Regions from separate parts of the Paraburkholderia sp. SIMBA_027 genome, predicted to be linked through region 2. Evidence: predicted binding sites of a transcription regulator. Region 2 holds the regulator's gene; each other region holds the start of a gene.
What was found. Region 2 encodes HrcA, which represses chaperone genes, less so after heat shock. Its sites were predicted from a motif close to TTAGCACTCNNNNNNNNNGAGTGCTAA; they were not measured.
Positions count from the first base shown of each region.

Region 1: rpoH (RNA polymerase sigma factor RpoH) is a predicted target of HrcA. The motif match lies at 1,986-2,012, and genes of this name have one in related genera.
Region 3: groES (co-chaperone GroES) is a predicted target of HrcA. The motif match lies at 1,911-1,937, and genes of this name have one in related genera.
Region 4: SB764_RS19235 (co-chaperone GroES) is a predicted target of HrcA. The motif match lies at 4,267-4,293, and genes of this name have one in related genera.

Region 1 covers NZ_JAWRWY010000006.1:37,355-43,440, forward strand. Annotated here, with positions in the region: gene leuA (2-isopropylmalate synthase) at 1-832, shown strand, start outside; gene SB764_RS12795 (nuclear transport factor 2 family protein) at 995-1,378, opposite strand; gene rpoH (RNA polymerase sigma factor RpoH) at 2,080-3,009, shown strand; gene cydP (cytochrome oxidase putative small subunit CydP) at 3,389-3,658, shown strand; gene SB764_RS12810 (cytochrome ubiquinol oxidase subunit I) at 3,648-5,237, shown strand; gene cydB (cytochrome d ubiquinol oxidase subunit II) at 5,276-6,086, shown strand, end outside.
Region 2 covers NZ_JAWRWY010000009.1:196,828-202,913, reverse strand. Annotated here, with positions in the region: gene SB764_RS18710 (hypothetical protein) at 253-414, shown strand; gene SB764_RS18705 (RNA-binding S4 domain-containing protein) at 386-793, opposite strand; gene hemH (ferrochelatase) at 837-1,916, opposite strand; gene hrcA (heat-inducible transcriptional repressor HrcA) at 2,124-3,143, opposite strand; gene SB764_RS18690 (NAD kinase) at 3,436-4,347, shown strand; gene recN (DNA repair protein RecN) at 4,407-6,086, shown strand.
Region 3 covers NZ_JAWRWY010000004.1:270,800-276,885, reverse strand. Annotated here, with positions in the region: gene SB764_RS09290 (MotA/TolQ/ExbB proton channel family protein) at 28-816, shown strand; gene SB764_RS09285 (ExbD/TolR family protein) at 836-1,261, shown strand; gene SB764_RS09280 (ExbD/TolR family protein) at 1,283-1,711, shown strand; gene groES (co-chaperone GroES) at 1,970-2,260, shown strand; gene groL (chaperonin GroEL) at 2,275-3,909, shown strand; gene SB764_RS09265 (ABC transporter substrate-binding protein) at 4,171-5,211, shown strand; gene SB764_RS09260 (ABC transporter ATP-binding protein) at 5,301-6,086, shown strand, end outside.
Region 4 covers NZ_JAWRWY010000009.1:328,942-335,027, reverse strand. Annotated here, with positions in the region: gene SB764_RS19255 (hypothetical protein) at 1-276, opposite strand, end outside; gene SB764_RS19250 (rubredoxin) at 666-836, opposite strand; gene SB764_RS19245 (hydroxymethylpyrimidine/phosphomethylpyrimidine kinase) at 1,180-2,016, shown strand; gene groL (chaperonin GroEL) at 2,197-3,837, opposite strand; gene SB764_RS19235 (co-chaperone GroES) at 3,882-4,172, opposite strand; gene SB764_RS19230 (glycosyltransferase) at 4,621-5,853, shown strand; gene SB764_RS19225 (cupin-like domain-containing protein) at 5,999-6,086, opposite strand, start outside.

The sequences.
Region 1 (6,086 bases), on a different contig from region 2:
CGGCAACGGCGAACGCACCGGCAACGTCGATCTCGTCACGCTCGCGATGAATCTCTACACGCAGGGCATCGATCCGGGCCTCGATTTTTCGGACATCGACGCCGTGCGCCGTGTGGTCGAGCGCTGCAATCAATTGCCCGTGCATCCGCGCCATCCGTACGCGGGCGACCTCGTGTTCACGGCGTTTTCGGGTTCGCATCAAGACGCGATCCGCAAGGGTTTCGCGCTTCAGCAGCCCGACGCCATCTGGGAAGTGCCCTATTTGCCGATCGATCCCGCCGATCTCGGCCGCAGCTACGACGCGGTGATCCGCGTGAACAGCCAGTCGGGCAAGGGCGGCGCGACGTATCTGCTCGAACGCGGCATGGGCTTCACGCCGCCGCGCCGCGTCCAGATCGAATTCAGCCACGCCGTGCAAAAGGTCACGGACGCCTCCGGCGTGGAAATCACCGGCGAGGCGATCTGCTCGCTGTTCGAACGCGAATATTTCGAGACGAAGGGGCCGGCAACGATGGTCGGCGCAGGCCGCGCACGCTTCGAAGGCCGCGACGTCGCGATTGCCGCGGCAGCGCAGATCGACGAAGCGCATGCGCAAGCCGTCGCGGCAGCGTTCTCCGATGTTGCGGAAGAAAGCGTGGAGATCACGTCGTTTGAAACTGCGCGCACCGCACAAGGCGGCACGGCGGTGTTCGTCGGCGCCCGGGTGGGCGGTCAGGCGCTGCGCCACGGCGTGGGCGTCGCCGACGATGCGGCGCAGGCTGTACTCGCCGCGGTGATCAGCGCCATCAACCGCGCAACGTGGCAGACGGTCGACCGTCGCGTCGCGGCCTGATCGGGCCACGAAACGATCCGGAAGCGATCAATAGTTGGAAAGTTAGCAGCAGAAAAGCAGCAAACCTGGAGGCGGCGCCGTTGAGCGCCGGCGGCAAAACGGGCCGCTGGCGTGCGCCCGAAACGCCCTAGCAGGCGGATCGGCGAGTGGACTTACCGGATCTCACTCGATCGCGCAACGCGTCGCCTGCCACGCGAGCAGACGCCAGTGGCCATCCTCCTGCGTCTGGATCGCCGTGTAGGCAATCGGAAACAGCAGCGCGCCGTTGTTCGCTTCCATCTCGATCAGCACGCGCCCCGACACCACGCAGGTCTCGTTGCCCACCGGCAGCACGTCCTGCGACTGGATCTCGATCTGACGGTAGCGCCGGCGTCCCGCCGTGATTGCATCGATGAACTGCTGCTTGGTCTCGCGCTTGCCGTTCGTGTGAACGAAAAAGACATTGTCGGACAGCAGTTGATCCAGCGACGAGCCGTCGCCGTCCACCATCGCGCGAAACCGCTCGCGCTCCAGTCCGCGAATCGCTTCGATTACTTTTGCCGCCATTACCCGGGCCCCTTGCGCACGAGCCCGCGCCACGCGCGCCGGTTCGCACAGAAGATGTACGCATGCGTGTCGCTGAAATTTATACCAGGTTTGGACGCATGGATACTTGCGATCAAAAGGATCGGCCCCATATGCGCGTCAGAAAGGGCCGTCACGCTGCGCGATTGCTTCCTGCTTCCGCAGACGGCGTTGTGTGACGCGCCGCACGCTCAAGCCTGGCTAGCCCTGCGCCGCAATGTCGCATCGCAGCACTTTCGGCGTATTCTGATGTCTTTCAGATATCTGCCGTGAACAGAATTCGGGCGCGGCTGCCCGTGCGAGCCAGTACGAGCCCGTGCGAAACAATCGCGGAACAGCGTCTGCGAGGCCCGATTTTTGAGTCCGTCAGCGCCGCTTATTCAGTTTTTCATCCAGCCCCAAATTCTCTGCCGCGCCGGCTTTGCGCGGCGTCATCGTTCTAGAGTTATCCCTCGGTTCGCGGGTGTGCGCGCGCCGCATCGGGCTGGAAACCCCGTCCCGTCTGCCTCCCGTGATTTTGTTGAAACCTATCGAAACAACTATTTCGATAGAGAACACGGAACCATGAAGCCCCTACCGACTCCAAGTATTAGCACTCGCTGATTCAGAGTGCTAACATCCAACGTGGAGTCGCAGTCTGACTTTTGCAAGATTCCTGAGGAGTTCGCTACGTGAGCAACGCAATGGCAATGACCCTTCCGGGTACGCTGAACACCAAGCCGGCCAAGGCCGCGGGTTCGGGTGCCCTGGCGCTCGCGAACGCTTCCCTGCTGCCCGGCCAACTGGGCAACATCGACGCCTACATCCAGGCCGTAAACCGGATCCCGATGTTGACGCCGCAAGAGGAGCGTCAATTCGCGACTGAATTTCGCGAGCAAAACAATCTGGAGTCCGCGCGCCGCATGGTGCTGTCGCACCTGCGCCTCGTGGTCTCGATCGCCCGTAATTACCTCGGCTATGGTCTGCCGCACGCCGACCTGATCCAGGAAGGCAATATCGGTCTGATGAAGGCCGTGAAGCGCTTTGACCCCGAGCAGAACGTACGCCTCGTGTCGTACGCCATGCACTGGATCAAGGCCGAAATCCACGAATACATCCTGCGCAACTGGCGCATGGTGAAGGTCGCCACCACCAAGGCGCAGCGCAAGCTGTTCTTCAACCTGCGCAGCCACAAGCAGGGCCTGCAGTCGTTCACGCCGGAGGAAATCGAAGGCCTGGCGCAGGAACTGAATGTGAAGCGCGAGGAAGTCGTGGAGATGGAAACGCGCTTGTCGGGTGCCGACATCGCGCTGGAAAGCCAGAACGACGACGGCGAGGAATCCTTCGCGCCGATCGCCTGGCTCGCCGACTCGCACAGCGAGCCGACCGCCGTGATGGCCGCGCGCGACCGCGATCGTCTGCAGTCGGACGGCATCGCCAGCGCGCTGGAAGCGCTCGACCCGCGCAGCCGCCGCATCATCGAAGCGCGCTGGCTGAATGTGGCCGACGACGGTTCGGGCGGTTCGACGCTGCACGAACTCGCCGACGAGTTCGGCGTATCGGCCGAGCGGATCCGCCAGATCGAATCCAGCGCAATGAAGAAGATGCGCACGGCGCTCGCCGCCTACGCCTGACGCGCGTATCAAGCTGCGCCGCTCGCCCCGCGAGCGTGACGCCGACAGCCCCGCCCCTGCCAGGTGCGGGGCTTTTTCTTTTCCGGCGCCAGAAATAAGTACACGTTCACGCCGTCTCTGAGCGTTCCCTCGTAAGATGAATTCGCATGCCGCGCAGTCTTGATCTGATGCACGGTTGCAAACATCAGAACGCGACCTCAAAAAATTGATTTCGAACAAATCGGATCGCATTACTGATCGGTGAGGCAGGCGCTCGCGGCTTCTTGTCACGGTGTCCTGATGACCCCACTCCTAGAATCCTTGTACACAACATGTACACCAATCCGGGTTGCGTGCAGGCCTGGCCAGGAAACAAGTTTTAGGGGCAACAGTCATCGTCATGATCTTCACTTCCGGCCAGTCAGCGCGCACGCGACCGCTTCTGCGCGCACGCATTCTCCAGTGGGCGCGCGGCCCGACCTTCGCCCGCGACATCGTTCTCGTTCTCGCCGTCAAGCTCGTGCTGCTGATGGCGCTGAAGTACGCCTTCTTCAATCATCCGCAGGCCGAAAACATGAACATGCCGCCTGCGGAAGTTGCCCAGGCCATTCTCTCCGTACCGGTGTCGGCCGGCACGAACCCGCAACAAGGGAACCACCATGCCCATTAGCGAAACCGTCGATCTCTCGCGGCTGCAGTTCGCGGTCACCGCGCTCTACCACTTTCTGTTCGTGCCGCTCACGCTCGGGCTCTCGTGGCTGCTCGTCATCATGGAATCCGTCTACGTGATGACCGGCAAGACCATCTACAAGGACATGACGCAGTTCTGGGGCAAGCTCTTCGCGATCAACTTCGTGATGGGCGTCACCACCGGCCTGACGATGGAATTCCAGTTCGGCACCAACTGGTCCTACTACTCGCACTACGTGGGCGACATCTTCGGCGTGCCGCTCGCCGTCGAAGGGCTCGCGGCCTTCTTCCTCGAATCGACCTTCGTCGGCCTGTTCTTCTTCGGCTGGAACCGCATGTCGAAGGGCGGCCACCTGCTCACCACTTTCTTCGTCGCGCTCGGCTCGAATCTCTCGGCGCTGTGGATCCTGGTCGCCAACGGCTGGATGCAGAATCCGGTCGGCGCCGAATTCAACTACGAAACCATGCGCATGGAGCTGTCGAGCCTGTTCCAGGTGATCTTCAATCCGGTCGCACAGGTGAAGTTCGTGCACACCGTTTCGGCGGGCTATGTGACGGCGTCGATGTTCGTGCTTGGCATCTCGTCGTGGTATTTGCTCCGCCGCCGCGACGTCGATTTCGCGCTGCGCTCGTTCGCGATCGCCGCCGGTTTCGGCCTCGCCTCGACGCTCTGCGTGATCGTGCTCGGCGACGAGTCGGGCTATCGCACCGGCGAAGTGCAGCAGGTGAAGCTCGCCGCCATCGAAGCCGAATGGGATACCGCGCCGGCGCCCGCGCCCTTCACGCTCTTCGGCATTCCTAATCAGAAAGAAGAGCGCACCGATTACGCGATCCAGATTCCGTACCTGATGGGCATCATCGCCACGCGTTCGATCGACGAGCCCGTGATCGGTCTGAAGGATCTGATGGGCCGCGCCGAAGTGCGCATCCAGAACGGCATGCTCGCCTATGCCGCGCTGCAAAAACTCAAGGAAGGCAACGCCGATAACGCCACGCGCGACGTGTTCGAAGCGCACAAGGGCGATCTCGGCTACGGCCTGCTCGTGAAACAGTTCGCGCCCAATGTGGTCGACGCCTCGCCCGCGCAGATCAAGGCCGCCGCGAAGCACTCGATTCCGCCCGTCGCGCCGGTGTTCTGGTCGTTCCGCGTGATGGTCGGGCTCGGCATGCTGTTCCTGCTGACCTTCGTGCTCGCGTTCTGGTTTTGCGCGCAACGCTCGCTGCTCCAGGACAACCGCCGCTGGTTCCTGCGCTGGGCCGTCTGGGCGATTCCGCTGCCGTGGCTCGCCGCCGAATTCGGCTGGATCGTCGCCGAACTCGGCCGGCAGCCGTGGACCATCGCCGAAGTGCTGCCGACGCATCTCTCCGCGTCGAGTCTCGCGCCCGGCGACGTGTGGCTGAGCCTCGCGGGCTTCGTGGTGTTCTACACGGCGCTTTTCATCATCGAGATCACGCTGATGTTCAAGTACGCGCGCCTCGGGCCGTCCTCGCTGCAGACGGGACGCTATTTCCACGAGCAGGGCGCGGCGGCCGTGGCGAGCGGCAACCGCGTCGCCTGACGCCCCCTGGCCTCCGGACCCACATCAGGAAACACACCATGGACTACGCAACCCTCAAAGTGATCTGGTGGGTGCTGATCGGCGTGCTGCTGATCGGCTTCTCGCTCACCGACGGCTTCGACATGGGCGCAGCCGTCCTGCTGCCCTTCATCGGCAAAACCGACGCGGAGCGCCGCGTCGTCATCAACACGGTCGGCGCGACGTGGGAAGGCAACCAGGTCTGGCTCATCACCGCGGGCGGCGCGATGTTCGCCGCCTGGCCGCTCGTCTACGCGGCGTCGTTCTCGGGCTTCTACTTCGCGATGCTGCTGGTGCTCTTCGCGCTGTTCTTCCGGCCCGTGGGCTTCGACTATCGCGGCAAGCGCGACAACCCGAAGTGGCGCGGTGCGTGGGACTGGGCGCTCTTTATCGGCGGCTTCGTGCCCGCGCTGGTGTTCGGCGTGGCGTTCGGCAACCTGCTGCAAGGCGTGCCGTTCCAGTACGACACCGATCTGCGCGTGACCTACTACGGCAGCTTCTGGGCGTTGCTCAATCCGTTCGCGCTGATCTGCGGGCTCGTGAGCCTCACCATGCTCAGCGCGCACGGCGCCGCGTTCGTGAAGCTCAAGAGCGACGGCGTGGTGGCCCAGCGCGCGTCGAAGGCGCTGCGCCTGATGGCGGGACTCGCGGTCGTGCTGTTCGTGGTGGCGGGCGGCCTGGTGGCAACGCTGATCGGCGGCTATGCGATCACCAATGCCGCGCCCTACGACGCGGTCGCCAATCCGCTGCTCAAGAGCGTGGAGCCGGGCGCGGGGCTGTGGATCGCCAACTACGTGACGTATCCGTGGATGGCGGCCGCGCCGATCGTCG
Region 2 (6,086 bases):
GCACATGGGTGCCGGATCGCTTGTTTCAAGGGCTTTCCAGCGGTTTTTTATACAACGGTCAAACCGCCGAAACTGCCCGTTACAATCATTACCGCAGTGCGGAAAGATTGAAATTGAGTGCGCCGCCCACCTGACCTACACTCAGGAACAGGTGCTGCTCAATCACACGTATACCCTGAGCGCGGCACCGCACCGATTGAACCCGAAACCGGGTTCACCTGGCCGTTTTGGCGCGATCCCTTGGGGAGTACCGTGAAACTGACCTTTGCCATATCGGTGGTCGCTCTGGTACTCATCGCCGGAACCACCACCATCTGCATGTCCGGCGTCGTGAACGAGAACACCACCGAATACGGCGGCGTCCACGCCACGATGGAAGCCCTCTTCAATCCTCACGCGAAAGTTTGTCGATAGTGCGGCGGTCCCGCTTGGTCGGTCTGCCCTGCAATACGGCCGCCGGTTCGCGAAAGAGCCGGCGCCGTTCCTGCTCGGCCGCGCGCCGGGCGCGCCCGGCTTCGGTTTCCGCGTAAAGCGTCTGCGCCACGCTGGCCGGGCCGCGCACCTCGCAGATTCCCAGCACATCCACTTCCCAGACCACGTGATCGATTTCGAATTCCACGCGATCGCCCACGCGCACTTCCTTCGACGCCTTCACCGCTTCGCCGCCAATGCGCACGCGGCCTTTGCCGACCGCATCGGTAGCCAGCGAGCGCGTCTTGAAAAAGCGCGCGGACCAGAGCCACTTGTCGATGCGCAGTCGCGCGCCCGGCTCCGTCGAAATTTTGTAGTTCATACGTTGCGTCCTGATTAAGCGAAACGCGCTCGGCGCAGCAGCTTCACGCCACCGCGCCCGCAGCGTGCACGCCGGCGCTCGCCGCCTGCACAGGCCAGCCTTGCAGGTTTTGCGCCACGATCTCGCCGAGCGCCGCGATCCACGCGCGCGAGTCGTTCAGGCACGGAATACGGTGGAACTCCTTGCCGCCGCCGTGCAGGAATTCGTCGCGGACTTCCATGCCGATTTCCTCGATGGTTTCCAGGCAATCGGCCGTGAAACCCGGACAGAATACGTCCGCACGCCGCACGCCCGCCTGCCCCAGCTCCTTGAGCGTGGGCGCCGTGTACGGCTGCAGCCACTGCGCGCGCCCGAAGCGCGACTGGAACGTGACGCGGCACTCGACCGACGTGAGTTCCAGCGCGTGCATGAGCAGCGACGCCGTCTGCTGACACTGCTCGTGGTACGGGTCGCCGAGATCGAGCGTGCGGCTCGGCACGCCATGAAAGCTCAGCACGAGACGATCCCCGGCCGCGAAATCGGGTTTGCCGTGCGCGTTCCAGTATTGATGCACCTGCGCGGCCAGCGCGGCGATATAAGCCGGATGGTCGTGATAGCCGCGCAGCGTGCGGATCTCGGGCTGATTGCGCATGCGCCGCAGTGCAGCAAACGCGGCGTCGAAGGCCGTGGCCGTGGTCGAGGCCGAATACTGCGGATACATTGGCACGAGCAGGATGCGTTCGGCGCCCGCGAGCTTGAGCTGATTGAGCATCGCCGGGATGTCGGGCGTGCCGTAGCGCATCGCGTAATCGACCAGCACCGTGTAGTCGTTGATTTGCAGCAGATGGCGCAGCGCGTCGGTCTGCTTTTGCGTGTGCACGCGCAGCGGCGAGCCCTCGGGCGTCCACACGGCGGCGTACTTTTTCGCCGACGAGCGCCCGCGCAGCGGCAAAATCAGCGCGCGCAGAATGACCTGCCAGATGGGCGCGGGAATCTCGACCACGCGCGGGTCGGAGAGAAACTGCGCGAGATAGCGGCGCACGGCGCGCGGCGTGGGCGCGTCGGGCGTGCCGAGATTGATCAGCAGCACCGCAACACGATGCGCGACAGCGGATTGCAGGGGCCGCTCGAGGTCGAAACGCATAGGCGATCAGGGACGCCGCGCGAGCAGCGCAGCAACGGTTGCACAAGGGATCATTATAGCGGGCGGCTTCGGGTCAGCCAGGCGGCGGGCGGGCCGCGCGTGTGCGGCGGCGTACGTCAGGCAACGCAGCGCAGTTTGCGCCGCAACGTTAGCCATTCGGCTAATGGCGCGGCGCGCCGCTTTCGCCGATCATGGCCGGCAAGCCGCTCAGTTCTGGCTGAGCGTGAGCGAGAGCAGCCGCGCGGTGATGTCCACGATCGGAATCACGCGGTTGTAGGCCATGCGCGTCGGGCCAATCACGCCCAGCGTGCCCACGATCTTGCCGTTCACTTCGTACGGCGCGGTCACCACGCTCATTTCCTCGATCGGCACGAGTTGCGACTCGCCGCCAATGAAGATCTGCACGCCCTGCGCGTGGCTGGAGACGTCCAGCAGTTGCAGCAGGCTGGTCTTCTGGTCGAACACGTCGAACAGCTTGCGCAGGCGCGCCATGTCCGAGGACAGGTCGGCCACTTCGAGCAGGTTGCGCTCGCCCGAGATCAGCACGGTCTCGCCGGTGTCCGACTCCTCGGTGCTCGCGGTCACGGCGGCGTGCATGAGCGTGGTCATGTCGCCGCGCAGCGCGTCGATTTCCTCGCGCAGGCGGCGGCGCACCTCGTCGAACGAGAGGCCCGCGAAATGCGCGTTGATGTAATTGGAGGCTTCGATCAGCTCGGAAGGCGCGAAGTCGCGCTGCGTCGCCATGATGCGGTTCTGCACGTCGCCTTCGGGCGTCACGATAATCAGCAGGATGCGCTTGTCCGACAGGCGCATGAACTCGATCTGCTTGAACACGTGGCTGCGGCGCGGCGTGAGCACCACGCCGGCGAACTGCGAGAGATTCGAGAGCACGCTGGCCGCGGCCGCCACCACCTTCTGCGGCTCGCCGGGGCGCAGCGTGGTTTTCACCGCGCGCGTGAGCGCGTCCTCGTCGCCGGACGGCTCGACGGTGAGCATGGTGTCGACGAACAGGCGGTAGCCGCGCGGCGTGGGCACGCGCCCCGCCGAGGTGTGCGGACTGGACACGAGCCCCAGCTCCTCCAGGTCCGACATCACGTTGCGGATGGTCGCCGGGCTCAGCTCCAGCCCGGAGAATCGCGACAGCGTGCGCGAGCCAACCGGCTGACCTTCGGCGATGTAGCGCTCGATCAGCGTCTTGAGGAGGGTTTGTGCGCGGGGATCTAACATGACTGAAAATTTTAGCCTAATGCCGGGTTCGGGGCGAGTACGCACGCGGGCGCGCGGGCGGCGGGCCGAGCCGGCAGCGGGCCGCCGGCTGGCGGAACCCGCTACGCGGCGTAGCCCCCGAAATGGGTCGCTGTCATCGGCGCGTCACCGGCTTTTGGGAGAAAGGCGCCGCGTTGCGCGGGAAAAGCACCCGCGGGCGCATCGCCCGCGAGGCGGCGTTTTTTCGGCCGCCGCCCCGCCCGTATTGGCTCACAGGTTCCTTTTCGGGACCTGACTATGGTGTAATTGCGGCATGCAGATCCAGAAGATTGAGAGCCAGTTCAAGACGGTTGCGCTCGTCGGGCGCAGCAACACCCAAGGCATCGGCGAGCCGCTGATGGCGCTCGCCCAGACCATTTCGCAACGCGGCTTCGACGTCGTGTTCGAAGCGCAGACCGCCCAGGAAATCGGCGCCACCGGCTATCCGTCGCTCCAGCCCGCCGAAATCGGCGCGCGCGCGGACGTGGCCGTGGTGCTCGGCGGCGACGGCACGATGCTCGGCATCGGCCGCCAGCTCGCGCCCTACCGCACGCCGCTCATCGGCATCAACCATGGGCGGCTCGGCTTTATCACCGACATTCCGTTCTCCGACATGCAGGAGATCGTGCCGCAACTGCTCGCGGGCAGCTTCGAGCGCGAGGAGCGCTCGCTGCTCGAATCGCGCATCACGCGCGACGGCGCTCCAATCTATCAGGCGCTCGCGTTCAACGACGTGGTGGTGAACCGCAGCGGCTTCTCCGGCATGGCCGAGCTGCGCGTGCACGTGGACGGCCGCTTCATGTACAACCAGCGCTCGGACGGCCTGATCGTCGCCACGCCCACGGGCTCCACGGCTTACGCGCTCTCGTCGCAAGGGCCGATTCTGCATCCGCAGCTACAGGGCATCGTGCTCGTGCCGATCGCGCCGCACGCGCTCTCGAACCGCCCGATCGTGCTGCCCGACGACTGCAAGGTGAGCATCCAGATCGTCGCGGGCCGCGACGTCAACGTGAATTTCGACATGCAGTCGTTCACGGCCGTCGAACTGAACGACGTCATCGAGGTGCGCCGCTCGCGCCATACCGTGCCCTTCCTGCATCCGGTCGGCTATAGCTACTACCGTACGCTGCGCAAGAAGCTGCACTGGAACGAGCATCCGTCGCTGCAGGACGACCCGCAGGACTAAGCGCGCCCAAACCCGCCACAACCCTGTATAAACGGCACGCCAGCCCGACCCAAGACGCCATGCTCCGCCACCTTTCGATACGCGACTTCGTGATCGTCGCCGCGCTCGACCTCGAATTCGACAGCGGTTTTTCCGTGTTCTCCGGCGAGACGGGCGCCGGCAAGTCGATTCTCATCGACGCCCTCGCGCTCACGCTCGGCGCGCGCGCCGACGCGGGCGTCGTGCGCACGGGCGAAAGCCGCGCCGACATCACCGCCGAATTCGACACGCCGCCGCACATTCAGCAATGGCTCGACGAGCAGGCGCTCGCGCTGCCCGACGGCGAGCGCGTCGTCATGCTGCGCCGCGTCGTGGACAGCAACGGCCGCTCGCGCGCCTTCATCAACGGCACGCCCGCCACGCTCGCGCAGTTGCGCGATGTGGGCGAACGGCTCGTCGACATTCACGGTCAGCACGCGCATCAACTGCTGATGCGCCCCGACGCGCAGCGCGAGCTGTTCGACACGCACGCGGGCATCACCGACCTCGCCGCCGCCGTCACGCGCACGTGGCGCGATGCGCGCGACGCGCGTCTGGCCGTGCAGACCGCCATGTCGCGCGACCGCGAGCTGCAACTGGAGCGCGAGCGTCTCGCGTGGCAGCTCGCCGAACTCGACAAGCTCGCGCCGCAGCCGGGCGAATGGGAAGAAGTGAACGCGGAGCACACGCGGCTCTCGAATTCCGCGAATCTGATCGACGGCGTGCAAGGCGCGCTCGCGGCGCTCTCCGAATCCGACGACGCGATGATTTCGCATCTGAACTCGATCGTCTCGAAGCTGCGCGACCTCGCAGAAGTCGACAACGAACTCAACGACGCGCTCGCCGCGCTCGAACCGGCCGCCATCCAGCTTCAGGAAGCGTCCTATTCGCTCTCGCATTACGCGCAGCGTCTCGACCTCGATCCGCACCGGCTCGCGCAGGTGGAACACCGTCTGGATGCGCTGCATTCGGCGTCGCGCAAATTCCGTCTGCCGGCCGAGTCGCTGCCCGACGAACACGCGGCGCGCCGCCAGCAACTCGCCGCGCTCGACGCCGCCTCCGATCTCGACGGCCTGCGCGCCGCCGCGGACAAAGCACAGAACGCCTACCTCGCCGAAGCGCGCCGGCTGTCGAAAGCGCGCGCCAAGGCCGCGCAGACGCTCGGCGCGGCGGTCACGCAAGGCATGCAGGAATTGTCGATGGCGGGCGGCAGTTTCGAAGTGGCGCTCGTGCCGCTCGGCAACGGCTCGAATGGCGAGCCGATCGGCGGCCAGCACGGGCTTGAGCAGATCGAGTTCCGCGTCGCGGGCCACGCGGGCGTGCCGCTGCGCCCGCTCGCGAAGATCGCTTCGGGCGGCGAACTCGCGCGTATCAGCCTCGCGCTCGCCGTGATCGCCAGCGCCGCGAGCCCCACGCCCACGCTGATCTTCGACGAAGTGGACACGGGCATCGGCGGCGGCGTGGCCGAAGTGGTCGGCCGTCTGCTGCATCAGCTCGGGCAAGCGCGCCAGGTGCTGTGCGTCACGCACCTGCCGCAAGTGGCCGCGCGCGGCGATCACCATTTCCAGGTGTCGAAGTCCGGCGACGGCAACGGCGGCACGGTCTCGGTCGTCACGCCGCTCGACAAGCCGGGCCGCGTGGAAGAAGTCGCGCGCATGCTCGGCGGGCTGGAGATCACCGCGACCACGCGGCGGCATGCGAAGGAGATGTTGGCGGCTTAG
Region 3 (6,086 bases), on a different contig from region 2:
TCCGCTGTCTTTAATGTTGGAGTCCTGATGAACAAGCAATCGAAGTTTGCCGCGCGTGCGGCCCTGTCCGTCGTCGCCGTGGCGGCGGCGATTCCCGTCACCGCGTGGGCGCAGGCCGCCGGCGTGGAGACCGCGAACCCCTATGGCCTCGACGCGCTGTGGAAGAACGGCGACTTCGTCGCGCGTTTCGTGCTGCTCGTGCTGGTCGCCATGTCGATGGGTAGCTGGTACATCATGGTCACCAAGTTCGTCGAACAGGCGCGCGCCAATCGCCGCGCGAAGTCGGCGGATCAGCAGCTCTGGGAAGCGCCGTCGCTCGCGGCAGGCGCGGCGCAACTCGACGAACGCTCGCCGTTTCGCTTCATCGCCGAAACCGGCATCGACGCCGCCGAGCATCACGACGAAGTTCTGCTCGAAGAGGTGGATCGCAATACGTGGATTCAGGTGAGCATCGACCGCTCGATCAACAACGTCGGCAATCGCCTGCAGGACGGTCTCGCGTTTCTCGCGACGGTCGGTTCGACCGCGCCGTTCGTCGGCCTGTTCGGCACCGTGTGGGGCATTTATCACGCGCTCACGGCGATCGGCATCGCGGGTCAGGCCTCGATCGACAAAGTGGCGGGTCCGGTGGGCGAGGCGCTCATCATGACCGCCATCGGCCTCGCGGTCGCCGTGCCGGCCGTGCTCGGCTACAACTTCCTCGTGCGCCGCAACAAGTCGCTGATGGAGCGCGTGCGCACGTTCGGCGCGCAACTGCATACGGTGCTGCTGTCGGGCCGCAAGCGCAACGTGCGCGCCGTCGCCAACGCGGGCTGAGCGCGCGAAGAGAGTCATCATGGCCATGAACGTAGCTCAGGACGGCGGCGAAGACGAGGTGATCGCCACCATCAACACGACGCCGCTCGTCGACGTCATGCTGGTCCTGCTGATCATCTTTCTCATCACGATTCCGGTGGTCACGCATACGGTGCCCGTGCAATTGCCGAAGGAAACCGTGAGTCCGCTGCAGACTAAACCGGACGCGATTGAAATTGCCGTCGACAAGGACGGCAACGTGTTCTGGAACGAGCGGCGTATCGATTCGCCCACGCTGCTCGCGCAACTGAAGACGGTCTCGCAGCGCGATCCGCAGCCCGAAGTGCATGTGCGCGGCGATCAGTCCACGCGCTACGAGTTCATCGGCCGCGTGGTGACCGATTGCGAGCGCGCGGGTATCACGAAGGTGTCGTTCATCACGCAGCCGCCCGCGCGCGGCGGTTGAGCGCGAGCGAAGGAAACAGATATGGGAATGCAGGTGAACCAGGGTTCCGGCGACGAACCGGACGTGATGGTGGACATCAACACCACGCCGCTGATCGACGTGATGCTCGTGCTGTTGATCATGCTGATCATCACGATTCCGATCCAGATGCACTCGGTGAAAATGAATCTGCCCGTGGGCGATCCGCCGCCGCCCGCCGCGCCGCCGCCGGTCGTGCAGGTGGATATCGATGCAAGCGGCGCGCTCGCCTGGAATGGCGCGCATCTTCAGGATCACGCCGATCTCGAACGACATATGGCCGACGTGGCGGCGCAAGCCGATCAATCGGAGATTCATCTGCTGCCGGATAAAGCCGCGCCGTATCGCGCCGTGGCCGAAGTGCTGGCGGCCGCGCAGCGCGAAGGCGCGACAAAGATCGGCTTGATTGGAAACGAGCAATACATGCAGTAAAACTGGGGATGGCCCTCGTTCGATCCGAACGAGAGGACTTCGTTAAAGCGAACGGTGCGCCGTTCGCTTTTTTTCGCGCCTTCGATTCGTCTTCGATTCAACACACGCATCGCCATATCGATTGCAGGATTCGCGCGATATCGAATTGCCAATCCATTATTGGAGCGCGGCGAAAGCGTTTTCTATACTCGGTTCTCCATCAGCACTCGCATTGAACGAGTGCCAGCCCATCGCTGATAACGTTAAAGGACTACGCCCATGAGCCTGCGCCCATTGCACGATCGCGTGATCGTCAAGCGACTCGATCAGGAAACCAAAACCGCATCGGGCATCGTGATTCCCGATAGCGCCGCCGAAAAGCCGGACCAGGGCGAAGTGCTTGCCGTCGGTCCGGGCCGGCGCGACAACGACGGGCGCCGCATCGCGCCCGATCTCAACGTGGGCGACCGCGTGCTGTTCGGCAAATACGCCGGTCAGACCGTGAAAGTCGACGGCAACGAACTGCTCGTGCTGCGCGAAGAAGACATCGTCGCAGTCGTTCAATCCTGAGGGAAGCATCGATCATGGCAGCGAAAGACATCGTATTCGGCGACATCGCCCGTAGCAAACTCATCGAAGGCGTGAACATTCTCGCCGACGCCGTGAAGGTCACGCTCGGTCCCAAGGGACGCAACGTCGTGCTCGAACGCAGCTTCGGCTCGCCCGTCGTGACGAAGGACGGCGTGTCGGTGGCGAAGGAAGTGGAACTCGCGGACAAGGTGCAGAACATCGGCGCGCAGATCGTCAAGGAAGTCGCGTCGAAAACCAGCGACGCCGCCGGCGACGGCACCACGACGGCCACCGTGCTGGCGCAGGCGATCGTGCGCGAAGGGCAGAAATACGTGGCGGCCGGTCTCAATCCGCTCGATCTGAAACGCGGCATCGACAAGGCCGTGAGCGCCGCGATCGAGGAGCTGAAGAAGATCAGCAAGCCGACCACCACGAGCAAGGAAATCGCGCAGGTCGCGACCATCTCGGCCAACGGCGAAGAGTCGATCGGCCAGCGCATTGCGGAAGCGCTCGATCGCGTCGGCAAGGAAGGCGTGATCACGGTGGAAGACGGCAAGTCGCTCGACGACGAACTCGACGTGGTCGAAGGTCTGCAATTCGATCGCGGCTATCTTTCGCCGTACTTCATCAACAACGCCGACAAGCAGATTGCCGAACTCGACAATCCGTTCATTCTCCTGCATGACAAGAAGATTTCGAATATCCGCGATCTGCTGCCGGTGCTCGAACAGGTCGCGAAGGCCGGGCGTCCGCTGCTGCTGATCGCGGAAGATATCGAGGGCGAGGCGCTCGCGACGCTCGTCGTCAACAATATTCGCGGCGTGCTCAAGACGGTCGCGGTGAAGGCGCCGGGTTTCGGCGACCGCCGCAAGGCGCTGCTCGAAGATATCGCGATCCTCACGGGCGGTCAGGTGATCGCCGAGGAAACCGGCTTGGGTCTCGACAAGGCCACGCTTGCCGAACTCGGTCAGGCCAAGCGCGTGGAGATCGGCAAGGAAAATACGACGGTGATCGATGGCGCGGGCGAAGCGGCGGCGATCGAAGCCCGCGTGAAGCAGATTCGCGTGCAGATCGAAGAAGCGACTTCCGATTACGATCGCGAGAAGTTGCAGGAACGCGTGGCGAAACTCGCGGGCGGCGTGGCCGTGATCAAGGTGGGCGGCGCGACCGAAATCGAAGTGAAGGAAAAGAAGGATCGCGTGGACGACGCGCTGCACGCGACGCGCGCGGCGGTGGAAGAGGGCATTGTGCCGGGCGGCGGCGTGGCGCTGATTCGCGTGCGCCAGGCGATTCTCAATCTGCAGGGCAACAACCCCGATCAGACCGCCGGCGTGAAGATCGTGCTGCGCGCGCTCGAAGAACCGCTGCGCCAGATCGTGACCAATGCGGGCGAGGAGGCGAGCGTGGTGGCGGCGCGCGTGGCGGAGGGCTCGGGCAATTTCGGTTACGACGCGGCCACGGGCCAGTATGGCGATCTTGTCGAAAAGGGCGTGCTCGATCCGACCAAGGTCACGCGCACGGCGCTGCAAAACGCGGCGTCCGTGGCCGGGCTGCTGCTGACGACCGATGCGACCGTGCACGAAGCGCCCAAGGCGGCGTCCGCGCCTGCGCCGGGCGGCGTGCCTGGCGGCGGCGATCTGGGCTTCTGACCGGCAGCCACGCACGCGATATTCGCGCGTATAGCAATGAAAGAGCCACGGCATTTGTCGTGGCCTTTTCTATTGTGGCGCGATGCGGACACTCATAGGTTCGCGCCCTTGTATGCGTTAGCAGCGGCTTTATGACTCGACTGGATAAACGTATCGGATTTGCTTCGTTGTCAGGTGCAGCAGGCGCATTTAGATTGGCCTCTATCGGCAAGTTACATGCGCCTTTCAAACTCACTCAGACAACTATCACGGGGTACTCCTATGCCGTTCCTGTCTCGCGCCGCGCACGCCTTGCGCCGCGCGTTCGCGCCTTCTCTTTCCGTGGCGCTCGCCGCCGGCACGCTGGCCGCGACGCAACCGGCACGCGCCGAGGGCACGATTCGCGTCGCCGAGCAGTTCGGCGTGGTGTATCTGATGCTCAACGTCGCGCGCGATCAGCACTTCATCGAGCAGGAAGGGCACAAGGCCGGCGTCGACATCAAGGTCGACTGGGTGCGCCTCTCGGGCGGCGCGGCCGTCAACGATGCGCTGCTCTCGGGCGCGGTGGATATCGCGGGCGCGGGCGTCGGCCCGCTGCTGACCGTCTGGGACCGCACGCACGGCCGCCAGAACGTGAAGGGCGTGGCCTCGCTCGGCAACCTGCCGTACTACCTCGTGAGCACCGATCCGAACGTCAAGACCGTGGCCGACTTCACCGACAAGGATCGCATTGCGGTGCCCGCCGTGGGCGTTTCCGTGCAGTCGCGCGTGCTGCAATACGCGGCGGCGAAGCAGTGGGGCGACAAGCAGTTCGAGCGGCTCGACAAGCTCACGCAGGCCATTCCGCATCCGGATGCAGCCGCCGCGCTGATCGCGAACAGCAACGTCATCACGGCGCATTTCGGCAATCCGCCGTTCCAGCAGCAGGAGCTGGCCGGGAACCCGAAGGCGCATATCGTGCTGAATTCCTATGACGTGCTCGGCGGCCCGAGTTCGGCGACGGTGCTCTACACCACGCAGAAGTTTCGCGACGAGAATCCGAAGACCTATCACGCCTTCGTGGCGGCGCTCGCCGACGCGGCCCATCTGATTTCGACCGATCCCGAGAAAGCCGCCGATATCTACATCCGCGTGAACGGTTCGAAGATCGACCGCAATCTGCTGCTGAAGATCCTGCGCGATCCGCAGGTGCAGTTCAAGACGGCGCCGCAGAACACGCTGCCGCTCGCGCAATTCATGTATCGCACGGGCGCGATCCGCAACGAGCCGAAAAGCTGGCGCGATTATTTCTTCGACGATCCGGCGACGGCGGGTGGTAGTTGATTTGCGTGTTGATTCCGCATGCCGGTTTCGCCTGCTGAAGCGCCGTAACCGGCGTTTATGCGTCGCCGTGTTTTGGATATGGCGATTCCTTGGTTGGGATGTGCGGCGACTGCCCGTATGTTGACGTTTTCTCTGCTGGAGTTCCGATCGTGACAGTCACACCCTCCCGACTCGGGGCCCACGCGCCGCTGGCGCGCCGTGGCCTGGAAGGCGCCGCGCCGATCGCGGGCGACGCCGATGCGGCCTTCGGCCAGCGCACGCCGCGCGCCGTGCCGGGCTATGCGTCCAATGTCGCCGATGCTGGCGGTCCGCTGCTCGCCATCGACGGCGTCAGTCTCGAATACCGCAGTCGCGAGCGCATCGTGCGCGCCACGCACGATGTGAGCTTCGACGTCTACGGCAGCGACCGCTTCGTGCTGCTGGGGCCATCGGGCTGCGGCAAGTCCACCTTGCTCAAGGCAATCGCGGGCTTTATCGAACCCGTCGGCGGCACGATCGCGCTGGACGGTCAGCGCGTGCGCGGCCCCGGTCCGGATCGCGTGGTCGTGTTCCAGGAGTTCGATCAGTTGCCGCCGTGGAAGACCGTGGTGGAGAACGTCGCGTTTCCCTTGCGTGTGGCCCGCAAGTTGCCGCGCGCCGAGGCGAAGGCGCGTGCGCTGCATTATCTCGACAAGGTCGGTCTCGCGCCATTTGCCGATGCGTATCCGCACACGCTTTCGGGCGGCATGAAGCAGCGCGTGGCGATTGCACGCGCGCTCGCGATGCAGCCGCGCGTGCTGCTGATGGACGAACCGTTCGCCGCGCTCGACGCGCTCACGCGCCGCAAGATGCAGGAGGAATTGCTACGCCTCTGGGACGACGAACGCTTCACGCTG
Region 4 (6,086 bases), 130 kb from region 2:
GGGACGCGCGGGCAAGCCCGGCGGCGGCGCGACGGCGACGGAAGCCGCCAGCGCGAGCGGCGAAGCGAGCAGCAGCGTATCGGCGAAACGGGCGGCGGCGAGCCAGCCCGCGTCACGCAGCGTGCGCGTGGCCTGGCGCAGCGGACGCGCGACGTCGCGCTGCTCGTCGAGCGCGGCCAGCGCCTGCGCGAGCGCCGCGAGGGCGAACGGCACGCTGCCGCCGCGCGGGTTGGGCAGCGCGTCGAAAGGGGCGACCGACGTTGAACGTAGACTCATGATGCAGCGCCGAGAACAGTTGCAATGCGGTTGCAGTGCGGGTTGCAATGACCGCGGCCCGGCGAGACGGGCGAACGCGGCGCGAGCGGGCCGCACATCGGGCGGCGCGGGGGCGTGGCGGCCTCGACTACGCTCAGGCGGCCCGCGGACGAGCCCTCACTGAGCAATTTGCGCGCCGCACGCCGGTCGTGCGAGTGACGCACGGCGAAGTGCGCGAAGCAGAAGCAGCCGGTGCGCCATTGGCATCATCGTGCGGCATCCGCGAAAACCATGCGGATGAAATCGAAACCGCCGAAGCGCCAGCCTGCGCCGCGACTTGGGTGCCAACTTCGGCGCCAGCTTCGGCACCGATCTTCGGCCAGCCGGAAGCGATGCTCCCGGCCCGTGCCTCAGATCTGGACCATCTCGAAGTCTTCCTTGCGCGCACCGCACTCGGGGCACGTCCAGTTGATCGGCACATCCTCCCAGCGCGTACCGGGCGCGATGCCTTCGTCTGGCAAACCGGCTTCTTCATCGTAGATCCAGCCGCAGATCAGGCACATCCAGCTTCTATATTCCATTCTTATGCCGCGTCGAAAAGTCCAAAAAACCGCACGCCCGCACCCGTCGATGACCCTGCGGGTGCGAGGTGGAGGCGGTTGGGGAAACCTGCCAGGAAACAAGAGCCATGATGGTACCGTGTTGCCGTTTTTATGCCTAGCAACCGTGACGCCGCGCGCCTCGCGTGCGCGCCAACTGCGCGCTGTGCGGCGGCCATGCGAAATTCCCTTGCGCGAGACGGCTCATCCGGCCCCTGTGAGCGCCGCCAGGCGGCATAATTGAACGGACAGCGGCAAACCGGCGTTTCGCCGGTCGCCGCAACCGCCTTGCATTTGCAGCGAGCCAACCTTTCTCGTCACGTTCATGCCCAGCGACACCCCTCCCATCGTCCTTACCTTCGGCCTCTCCGATCCGACCAGCGGCGGCGGCCTGCAAGCCGATCTGCTCACGCTCGCCAGCATGGGCTGCCACGGTGTCACCGCGTTGACGGGTTACACCGTGCGCGATTCCGCCGGCTGCGACGAAGTCACCGGCCTCGATCCCGAAACCGTCGCGAGCCAGGCGCGCATGCTGCTCGAGGACATGCCCGTCGCGGCGTTCAAGATCGGCGCCGGCACGCGCGCGGAAGTGGTGAGCGCGATCGCCGAAGTCGTCGCCGATTATGACGAGGTGCCGCTCGTGCTCGCGCCCGACTTCACGCTCGACGACGAACATGTGCTCGCCGCCGACGAACTGCGCGAAGTGGTCGCCGACCTGCTCGTGCCGCAAACCACGCTGCTGGTCGCCGACGTCTCGGTCCTGCTCGCGCTCGCGCAGCCGGACGGCGACGCCGAAGCGCCCAGCATCGACGCCGTGATCTCGCATCTGCTCGCGACGGGCTGCGAGTACATCCTCGCGATGGAAACCGGCTCGCACCGCGTGGTGAACACGCTCTACAGCGAGGAAGGCCAGTTGCGTCAGGACTTCTGGGACCGCGCGAACAATCCGGTGATGGGCGTGACCGACACGCTCGGCGCAGCCATCGCCGCCCTGCTCGCCAACGGGCAGGAGCCGCCCGAGGCCGTGCGCGAGGCGCAGGAGTATCTCTATCAGACCGTGCAGGGCGCGTTCCGCCCGGGCATGGGCGCGTGGGTGCCGGACCGCTTCTTCTGGGCGCGCAGCAACGACGCCGAAACGCCGGACGAGGAAGGCGAGGCGTAACCGACCTACGCGGATCGACCCGCGCAGCAGCTCCGGCTCCTGCGCGAGACAAAAACGCTGGACGTAAAAAAACCCGCATCGCTGCGGGTTTTTTCTTTTGCGGACGATGGAAACACGCCGCGAGGCGCATTTCCATCGGCACGTCGATGTAAATCGCGGCGGTCTTTCGACCCGCCGAACTTACATGTCCATGCCCATGCCGCCCATGCCGCCGGGCATGCCGCCGGGCATCGGTGCATCTTCCTTCGCGACTTCGACCACTGCTGCGTCCGTCGTCAGGAGCAGGCCGGCGACCGAAGCTGCATTTTGCAGCGCCGTGCGCGTAACCTTCGTCGGGTCGACGACACCGGCTTCGACCATGTCGACGTACTCGCCCGTTGCTGCGTTGTAGCCGTAGTTGCCCGAACCTTGAGCAACCGCTGCCACGACGACCGACGCTTCTTCGCCACCGTTCGTGACGATCTGGCGCAGCGGCTCTTCCATCGCGCGCAGGACGATCTTGATACCTGCATCCTGGTCTGCGTTGACGCCCTTCAGGCCCGTCACAGCAACGCGAGCACGGATCAGCGCAACGCCGCCGCCCGGGACGATGCCTTCTTCAACGGCAGCGCGGGTTGCGTGCAGCGCGTCTTCCACGCGCGCCTTCTTTTCCTTCATTTCGACTTCGGTCGCAGCGCCAACCTTGATCACTGCCACGCCGCCTGCCAGCTTGGCAACGCGCTCTTGCAGCTTTTCACGGTCGTAGTCCGACGTCGCTTCTTCGATCTGCGTGCGGATTTGCTTGACGCGCGCTTCGATGCTTGCGGCTTCGCCTGCACCGTCGATGATCGTCGTGTTTTCCTTGCCCACTTCGATGCGCTTCGCTTGACCGAGTTCGTTCAGCGTTGCCTTTTCGAGCGTCAGGCCGGTTTCTTCCGCGACGACTTGACCGCCGGTCAGGATCGCGATGTCTTCCAGCATGGCCTTGCGGCGGTCGCCGAAGCCCGGAGCCTTGACGGCGACGGTCTTCAGGATGCCACGGATGTTGTTGACGACCAGCGTAGCCAGCGCTTCGCCTTCGACGTCTTCAGCGATGATCAGCAGCGGACGGCCAGCCTTCGCGACTTGTTCCAGGATCGGCAGCAGATCGCGGATGTTCGAGATCTTCTTGTCGAACAGCAGGACAAACGGGTTGTCCAGAACGGCGACTTGCTTGTCCGGGTTGTTGATGAAGTACGGCGACAGGTAGCCGCGGTCGAACTGCATACCTTCGACGACTTCGAGTTCGTCTTGCAGCGACTTGCCGTCTTCGACGGTGATGACGCCTTCCTTGCCGACCTTGTCCATCGCTTCAGCGATACGGTCGCCGATCGACGAATCGCTGTTCGCCGAGATCGAGCCGACTTGCGCGATTTCCTTGTTGGTCGTGCAGGGCTTGCTGATCTTGCGCAGTTCTTCGATCGCGGCTGCAACAGCCTTGTCGATACCGCGCTTCAGGTCCATCGGGTTCATGCCCGATGCGACGTACTTCATGCCTTCGCGAACGATCGATTGCGCGAGGACGGTTGCCGTCGTCGTGCCGTCGCCTGCGTTGTCGCTGGTCTTGGAAGCCACTTCCTTGACCATTTGCGCGCCCATGTTCTGGAGCTTGTCCTTCAGCTCGATTTCCTTCGCGACCGAGACACCGTCCTTGGTGACCGTCGGGCCGCCGAACGAGCGCTCGAGGACGACGTTGCGGCCCTTCGGACCCAGCGTGACCTTCACTGCGTTGGCGAGAATGTTCACGCCTTCAACCATCTTGGAACGGGCGGAATCGCCGAACACGACGTCTTTAGCTGCCATCTTCTAACTCCTTGAATTCTTGATGAATGAGCGGTGGGCTGAGCTTACTTCTGCACCACGGCCATGATGTCTTCTTCGCGCATCACGAGCAGTTCGTTGCCATCGACCTTGACGGTCTGGCCAGCGTACTTGCCGAACAGGACGCGATCGCCGACCTTGACGTCGAGCGCGATCAGGGAGCCCTTGTCGTCGCGCTTGCCCGGGCCCGTGGCCAGGACTTCACCTTGATCCGGCTTTTCTGCCGCTGCGTCCGGGATCACGATGCCCGAAGCGGTCTTGGTTTCTTGATCCAGGCGCTTGACGATCACGCGATCATGCAAAGGACGAAGGTTCATGGATAGATCCTCTCTCTTGATTGGGACTTGAAGAGACTCAAGAAAACCTGGTTGGCGAAGGTGCCAGCCAGAGATATGTGTACACCGAGCGTTGTTAGCACTCTCATGCGGTGAGTGCTAATTATATGGACGGGTAGTGACAAATTCAAGAAGGGGGGCGGATGCGGGATGCAACATGGGCGGGCGCGCACCCGCCAAACTCAAGAAAATCAATGACATAAAGACGTTCACGGCGCGCAGAATGCCGCTTACGCCCCAAAAACCAGGTGTAAACACCGACGATGGCGCGCCTGCGAGGCCGCTCGCCCGCGGCCGAATATGCGCAGTGGATTTCGTGCGGTAGGTAGCAGTGTCGCGCCTGCCCTGCCGCTACGCTGAGGCCGGACACCCTCCCACCCTCTCCTCGTCGCCCGGCCGTGGCCGATCGAACTCGAATTGTCGGAAGAAAATGATGCTGGAAGCTTCGACGCCCGCTCCGGACCTCGCCCATGTCGTGCATCGCAAACTCATCCTGTATTTCAACGGCACCTTCGTCAACAACCGGAATGGCGCGCATGTTCGCGTGACGTCGCTGCTCAATCTGCTGATCAGTTACGGCTGCAAAGTCACCGTCTACAGCTATTCGAACCATGTCGAATGTCCTTGGGGCGACACCGAGCGCGCGATCTTCAGCAAGCAGTATCCAGGCGTGGCACTCGTGCTTGACCGACGTTCACCCGTGCTGCGCTATTGGGGCAAAGCCAAAAAGAAACTGAGCGGCGTGTTTCCGAACCTCATCCCGCAACTGATCGGCGCGCACCTGCCCACTCTGACGCCGAATTACGATCGGCTCCGAAAGCAGTATCCCGACGCGTTATTCATCGTGAACTACGCCAACGGCCTGCTCGAACTCAACGGCATCGATCCCGAGTGCTGCGTGATCGAAACGCACGACATCGACTTCCTGCAATTCAGCAAGCGTTTCGGGCACGCGCTCACCAGCCGGAGAATCGCCGAAAAATTTCGCAGCGAAACCGGCTTGCTGCAAAGCGCGCTTTCATTACTCTCGATTGCGCGAACGGAGGCCGGCATGTTCCGGTTGTTCTTTCCGCACAAGCCCGTATTCTTTTTGCCGAAATACAGCGTCGCGAGCCATCGCACTACGGCAACACCCCACGCTGGCCGCGATATCGACCTGCTGTTCATCGGCTCGCGCAATCCGTTCAACGTGGACGGCATACTCCACTTCATCAACGAGCAGCGCGACCTGCTGCAACGTTTTTCTCTCGCGATCGCCGGCGAGGTCAGCATGAATCCCGAGGTGGTCGAAAAGGCATCGGCAATCGGCACTATCCAGCTACTCGGTTTCGTCGACGATCTGGACGCGCTTTACCGGCGCGCGAAAATCGTAATCGCGCCGGTCGATGGAACGGGACTGAAAATCAAGGTGGTCGAGGCGTTGGCGGCCGGCAAACCGGTGTTCGGCTCGCGTCATTCGCTGGAAGGCTTGCCGCCCGGCAGCGAACGCTGTGCCTTTCTGATCGACGCCGCGCAGATCCGTGCGATGTTGTCCGATGCAGCCAGCCTGAATGCGGCGTCCGAGGCCGCGCTCGCCTATTCGCAATCGCAAACGAGCAATGGCGATATTGTGGAGTTTCGGCAGTTTCTCGACCACGAAGGCGTCTGCCAACCCGCTGCATAGCGCGTGAATCGCTCGATGAATTCTTAAGGAAGCATCGGGCAATCTTCCCGGCCAAAAGTCCTGGCGATGTCATTCGCGGCCGATATGTCGATACATCGATAAGCATTCGCACCCGGTTTTCATCGCGTGCGAATGCCCATACCGCTTATCGCTTGAGCAGCGATCGGATATTGCGCAGGCCATACACGGTGGCCGCTTTCGAGCGGTCCAGCCATTCCGATCCACCCGGCGCA